DNA from 2 places in the Thalassotalea maritima genome. Region 2 is predicted to be linked to the other one. Evidence: riboswitches for the same ligand, from Rfam matches in the RefSeq annotation. Region 2 holds a riboswitch; the other holds the start of a gene.
What was found. Region 2 has a riboswitch for lysine ahead of ACAX20_RS06155 (Na+/H+ antiporter NhaC family protein). Riboswitches for the same ligand answer to the same signal wherever they lie in the genome.
Positions count from the first base shown of each region.

Region 1 (3,197 bases), 1.4 Mb from region 2:
AATTGTTCCGTAACGAAGTAATGGGTTTTTAAACCCTGATGAAACGGTGGGTTTGATAATACCACATGGTAATTATCAGTAACCTGCTGTAAGCCATTGGATGCGAATACGTGACCCTCAAGTTGGTTTTCTTGCAGAGTACGTTTTGCACTGGCGATCGCTAGGGCATTTACATCGAGCATATCGATGCGAACGTGCGGATTGGCTTTTTTTACGAAACAACCGATAACACCAGCACCACAACCAAAATCAAGCACTTGTCCCGATAACGCTGGCAAATTGTCTAATAGTAACTTAGTGCCAATATCAAGTTCACTATGGCTAAAGACGCCTGGCAGTGCCTTAACTATCAGAGTGGTATCATTTAGGGTTAATGGGTAGGATTTAAACCATTGTTCTAGGTCAAAGTCGCAGCTTTGATTATTAAAAATCATTTCGAATAAGATACAGTGGCGCGCCGAGTCGACCTTATCACAACGCGCTGCATAAGGTTTGGCTAGCTTAGTAACGGACTTGACCCCACCTTTGTTTTCGCCAACGAACATCACAATAGCCTGTTCAGTTAAATAATTACTGAGCATGGCCATGTGCATAACAAATTCAGGCTTTGATTTTGGAAAATAATAGATGACTAAGTCATGCTTATTGATTGTGTGATATTGCTCGCTAAATACACAGTCGACATCTGGGTTTTGTTGTTTAATCGCCTGATGATCGGCATAGTTGATGTTGTAACTTGTCACTTGGGCATGCGGGCTGTGTTCACTTAGTTCTTGAAAAAATAATGGATCGGGGCAGCCGATGACCAAGATATTGTTTCCTTCGAGTAAATGCATATTGCGAACAAGAAGTTGTGACGGGTTAGTTAAACTCATAAGGATGTGCCAAGTTGATTATTGATTACTATCTGCCATGGTATTTTCTCACGCTAGCAAATATTTAAAAAGCAAATTTTGCCATACGTTCGGGCTTGCCTCAGATTGCATTGTTAGTACTAAAATGATTAAATAACTGGCACTTTATGCCTATTGGTATTAGTCAGCAAAATATTGCACTGATATATTTCCTCAATTATAGGGGATCAGAAGAGGAGCGTTAACCAGGCAGTTATCTGGAGGGCCTAACCCGAAGATAGATAATGATGGGGATTATCGCCGAGGCATTGTGACGATATAGGGCGTCACAATGTCGGCTGTAACGGCTGAATCCGTGCAGCTGTCGCTTAACGAATATGGGTTAAGTGGAGTGCTTCTGGTCGTAGCGGTTTGACGTTACACCAGTCTTTCACTTTTCTAATAAAAAATCGCCGAATGGAGCGCTCGATTCGTGCTGTCATTCGGGCAGTAATGAGACAAAACATGACAACTTTTCAACTTGATGACTTTTCTTTGTGGACCGCATTGGTAACGCCGTTTGATGAACAAGGCCAAGTAGACTTTGCCAGCCTAAAAAGCGTCGTTGCTCAACAAGAGCGAGCCAACAATGGTATTTTAATTTGTGGTAGTACGGGCGAAGGACTTGCCATTGAGCCAGAGCAACAATACGAAATCGTTAAGTTTGTATGTGACTTGCAGCCAACAGTACCGCTAATGGTCGCTGTTGGCGGCTCTAACCTTACACAACAGCAAGAATGGATCAAACGTTGTAATCAATTGCCTGTGCACTGCTATTTACTTACTGCACCGCTATATACAAAACCAGGTGTAGTGGGACAAACTGAGTGGTTTAAGGCGCTAATGGATGCCGCGTTATTACCGTGCATGATTTATAACGTGCCATCACGAACTGGCGCGAGCATCCCTGTACAGGCGGTTGCAAACCTCGCTCAGCATCCAAATCTTTGGGCGATGAAAGAAGCTAGCGGTGATATCAATGAGTTTCTTGCCTATGTTGAGGCAGCCCCCAACCTAAAAATGTACTCAGGTGAAGATGGCTTGATGCCATATTTAGCCTCAGCGGGGGCTGTAGGGTTGGTTTCGGTATGCGCTAATGCTTGGCCTGAGGCAACTAACTTGTACGTGCGTAAATCACTGGCCGGTGAAACTCAAGGCTTATTTCCAACATGGTACAATGCCGTTAGTGCTTTATTTGAGGTGGCTAACCCTATTCCTGTTAAAGTGTTAATGCACAAACAAGGGCAAATTAGCACACCGGTATTGCGTGCGCCACTAACACATCGCGAATTGCCAAGTCATACTAATCTGCAGACAGCTGATGAGGCTATTAGTGCTTGGTATAAAAACGTCACAGCTTAATCGCTGCGCAGCTTTGAACACAGGTAACTGGCAATTGGTTACCTGTCGAAATAAACTCACGCTGGTTCGGCGTTTTAAAAATAACTCGCGATTCGCTACCAGCGCATTCTGGGTTGATATTCGTCACTAACCTCTTGCTTTGCATCTTTTTGTTGTTGCCGCTTGATGGCAATTTTCATGTTTTTACCGAGCATGTTTTTTATTTGGTAAATACTTTCTAGCATTAGCCAACGACCTTTGCCACTATGCCAACACCGACGGTACAGGCGTTTATTGGCAGCGACGGTGTCGGGGGATCGTTCGATTAAGCGCTTAGCTAGGTCAATAGCCTGTTGTAGTGGATTATTCGCAACTTCACTGATCAGATTAAATGACCGTGCTTGCTTCGCGTCAATAACATCAGCGGTCATAGCGAGCTTAAGGGCTTGGTCATAAGGCATCAGCTCACTTAGAGGCGCATTACCGGCCATGTCGGGGATTAATCCCCATTTACCTTCCATAATCGAAAAGTGGGCATCACTACTGGCAATTCGATAGTCCCCACCTAAGGCAATTTGTAAGCCACCGCCATAGCAATGACCGTGGATAGCAAATATAACTGGGACGGGCAATTGTCGCCAGCCATAACTGACACGTTGTGCTAAGTTTGCTTGCCAAGGTAGCCATTTAAATAGCAACCGTATAACGTTACTCGGCGAGTTCATAATGGCTTTAATATCGAGACCAGAACAAAAACTTGCCCCACTGCCAGAAACGATCACCGCGCGAACTTGCCGATTTTTACGTAACGATTTAATCGTGCTATCAAGTTGCTTAAACATTGGCATATTTAAGGCGTTAAGTTTGTCAGGGCGATTAAGTGTGACAAAAGCGATCGTATTTTTAATCTCAAGGGTAACCATATCAGCTCTCCATTTGCTAATGACCAATGTATTTCCTAGT
Region 1 covers NZ_CP166919.1:2,770,328-2,773,524, reverse strand. Annotated here, with positions in the region: gene ACAX20_RS12360 (methyltransferase) at 1-875, opposite strand, end outside; lysine riboswitch at 1,078-1,259, shown strand; gene dapA (4-hydroxy-tetrahydrodipicolinate synthase) at 1,359-2,255, shown strand; gene ACAX20_RS12350 (crotonase/enoyl-CoA hydratase family protein) at 2,351-3,157, opposite strand.
Region 1: it holds a riboswitch for lysine, as region 2 does, so the genes downstream of both, dapA (4-hydroxy-tetrahydrodipicolinate synthase) here and ACAX20_RS06155 (Na+/H+ antiporter NhaC family protein) in region 2, are expected to answer to the same signal.

Region 2 (3,197 bases):
GTGTTGCCGACAACGGCAATCGAACCAGACACTATCGCTGAGACTGGTAATAGCAATCCTGCGCCGACAATTTGACTTAAGAATGCTGCTTTGCAGTCGTGATTGTTTAAGCAGTTTATCGCTTTAAAGTTTCCGAGTTGTTCGACAGTCAACTCAATACGTTTCTTCTCAATTTGGCATGTCATATCAAAAAGCTCAGCGTTAATTGTTAACAGGGTTAACGGCGCTGAGCTTTTTTCGTTTATACGGCTTGAATGCGCTTTATAGTAAAGCGAGTATATCTCGGTTCTTTAGTTACGAAGCATTGGCTTGTTTGTCTTGTTCGTTACCAAGGCTTATCAAGCGCAATAAGCCCACTAGTCCAACAAAGAACAAACTAGTGACTAAAAACGCCATGCTCGTCGATAGGGTAAAGCCAACGACAATAAAGCCAACAGCAGAAATAGCGGCGATAGACAGTGCATACGGCAATTGCGTGGTCACGTGATCAATGTGGTGACAGCGCGCGCCGGTTGACGACAATATGGTGGTATCGGATATCGGCGAGCAGTGATCACCAAATACCGAGCCAGCTAATACTGCCGATAGCATAGGTAGCATCAAGGTAATGTCGGCAGCCGCGGCCATATCGCCAGCAATAGGCAGCATAATTCCGAAAGTGCCCCATGAGGTACCGGTTGAAAATGCCATAAAGCCCGATAAAACAAACAGCAGTACTGGTAGCCACGCTAAGTCGATATTACCTTGCGTTAACGATGACAAATAGCTGCCGGTTTTCATATCGCCGATAACACTACCTATGGTCCAGGCAAACAATAAGATTAAAATCGCACCTAGCATCGAATGCGCGCCATTTTTAGCGGCGATAAAGATATCTTTTGCAGCAATGCGCTGACGCAAAACACTTATCAGTGTCGCCGCAAGGCCGACTAATGCACCATACACCAATGACATTCCCACATCGGTATTTTCAAAAGCTGCGAATAAGTTAAACGCTTTATTATCGCCAGCCAACGCTTGCGCGCCGGTATAAATCATAAAGCCAACGGTGGCAATGACCATGAGCAAAATAGGTAAGATTAAATCACTGGCTTTTGCATTTACTAACGTCGCACTTTTTGGCGTGTTATCTGCCACATCAACTTTTGCTAGATCGTGGCCTTGACTGGCGCTGTGCTCATGACGAGACATTGCCCCGACATTGATATCAAAAATGATCACCGCGAACACCAGTAGCAGGGCAAAAACCGCATAAAAATTCATTGGAATTGCCGCTAAGTAGGCACTTAAAGGTGAATATTCTGTGATCCCATGGGTTGCTAAAATGCCGGCCATAATGGTCATAATGTAGGCACCCCATGATGATAACGGCATTAATATACACATCGGCGCCGCGGTTGAGTCGAGAATATAGGCGAGTTTTGCTCGTGAGACTTTGTACCGATCAGTAACTGGACGAGAGACGGTACCAACTGCAAGTGAGTTAAAGTAGTCGTCGACAAAAATAAAGACGCCAAGAAACGCAGCTAATAACTTAGCACCGCGTTTGCTTTTAATTTTACTCATTGCCCAGTTGGCAAAGGCGAGGGTAGCGCCACTGACGCTTAACAGTGAGGTGATCATGCCAAGTAGCAATAAGAAGGCAATAATGGACATGTTCCAACTGTTGATACCGCCGTCTTCGATAAAGACACCGCCGACAGTCGAGGCGACGTACGAGGCACTACTGAGTAGATCAAAATTGTTGAGTAACAATGCGCCCAATAAAATACCAAGCCCTAAAGCAATAATAACTTTACGGGTGATGATGGCGAGCATCAATGCCAAAAGAGCCGGTAATACCGACAGCATAGAGTGTGAAAAATCGTTTAATTCCATGTGTGTTTCTGTAGTTATAGAAACGCAAAATCGAAGAGTGCAACAGCAGTGTGGCAAGATACTTCGTAGCGCTCCATAGGTTATTACTATGGCAGTGTTACGCTTATTCAACGCAACCCCAACAATGGATGTTGATGCATCACTTTGTTTCGGCGACAAACCCTTTCATCATGACTTATAGGCATCACCCTAACCATGATTACTGATGTGTATCGCACCTCTACTTAATGAACGGTCTGTGTACCGTCTATGTGCTTCATTGTGCATGATATTTTTGAAAAAAACAAAATGCACAGCGAATGCTTGCGCTAATTATAACGGCTGAAAAAGTTTTTTCTGTAATCTAAATGTAAAACTCGCCGACAGGGGTGTAAAAAGCCACAATCGCTGAACGATTGTGGCTTGAATTTACTTATCAATAAGTAGTATTAGAGCCATTAAATACTGGTAATGTTTACTGATAGTTTTAGCATTTGCCCAGGTTGTAGGTATTTGCCTCGATTGAGATTGTTCCATTTTTCAATGTCACCAATCGACACATTAAACTTATTGGCAATACGAGCTAACGAGTCACCTGATTTAACGCGGTAGTTAATGTTGCGAACAACCGTATTTCCTGAGGCACTCTTTTTCGCGTTATCATTAGCGTTGGTCCAAATGGTGAGCTTTTGTCCAAGACGCAACATGTCCTTTGGTGCGAAACCATTCCATTTAGCAATTTGCTTACTACTGACCTTATATTTTTGACCAATATCCCATAGCGTATCGCCTCGTTGCACGGTATGAACCAATTTTTTGCCACTGCCTTTTTTTGAAAGTTTTGACAAACGCACTTGTTCATATGACTTGTAACGATCCAGCGATTGCGTTGCTGTTGGGATCAACAAGTATTTACCGGTGCGAATGCTGTTATCCGCCATGTTGTTGGCTTCTTTGATAACCGTCACCGTTGTGTTAAAACGACGAGCGATTACCGACAAGCTGTCGCCACTCTTGATTCTGTAACGTTGCCAGCTTAAACGGTCTTTTTCTTCCAGTTTTGCAAGGCGCTGTTGAAAAGCCTCCACTTTATTGTTTGGTAACAACAAAGAGTGCGGTCCATCTGGCGCGGTCGCCCAACGGTTAAAACCAGGGTTCAATGCATGTAACTCGTCAACCGTTAAATCAGCCATGTCAGCAGCCAATGCTAAATCGAGCTGTGAGCCAATATCAACCGATGAAATCACCGGCTTGTTGGCAATGGCATATAACTCCACATTAAAGCGTTGTGGGTCTTTTACAATCTCAGCAAGTGCGAGTAATTTTGGCACATAGTCACG
Region 2 covers NZ_CP166919.1:1,393,550-1,396,746, forward strand. Annotated here, with positions in the region: gene ACAX20_RS06150 (hypothetical protein) at 1-185, opposite strand, end outside; gene ACAX20_RS06155 (Na+/H+ antiporter NhaC family protein) at 295-1,878, opposite strand; lysine riboswitch at 1,937-2,109, opposite strand; gene ACAX20_RS06160 (LysM peptidoglycan-binding domain-containing protein) at 2,316-3,197, opposite strand, start outside.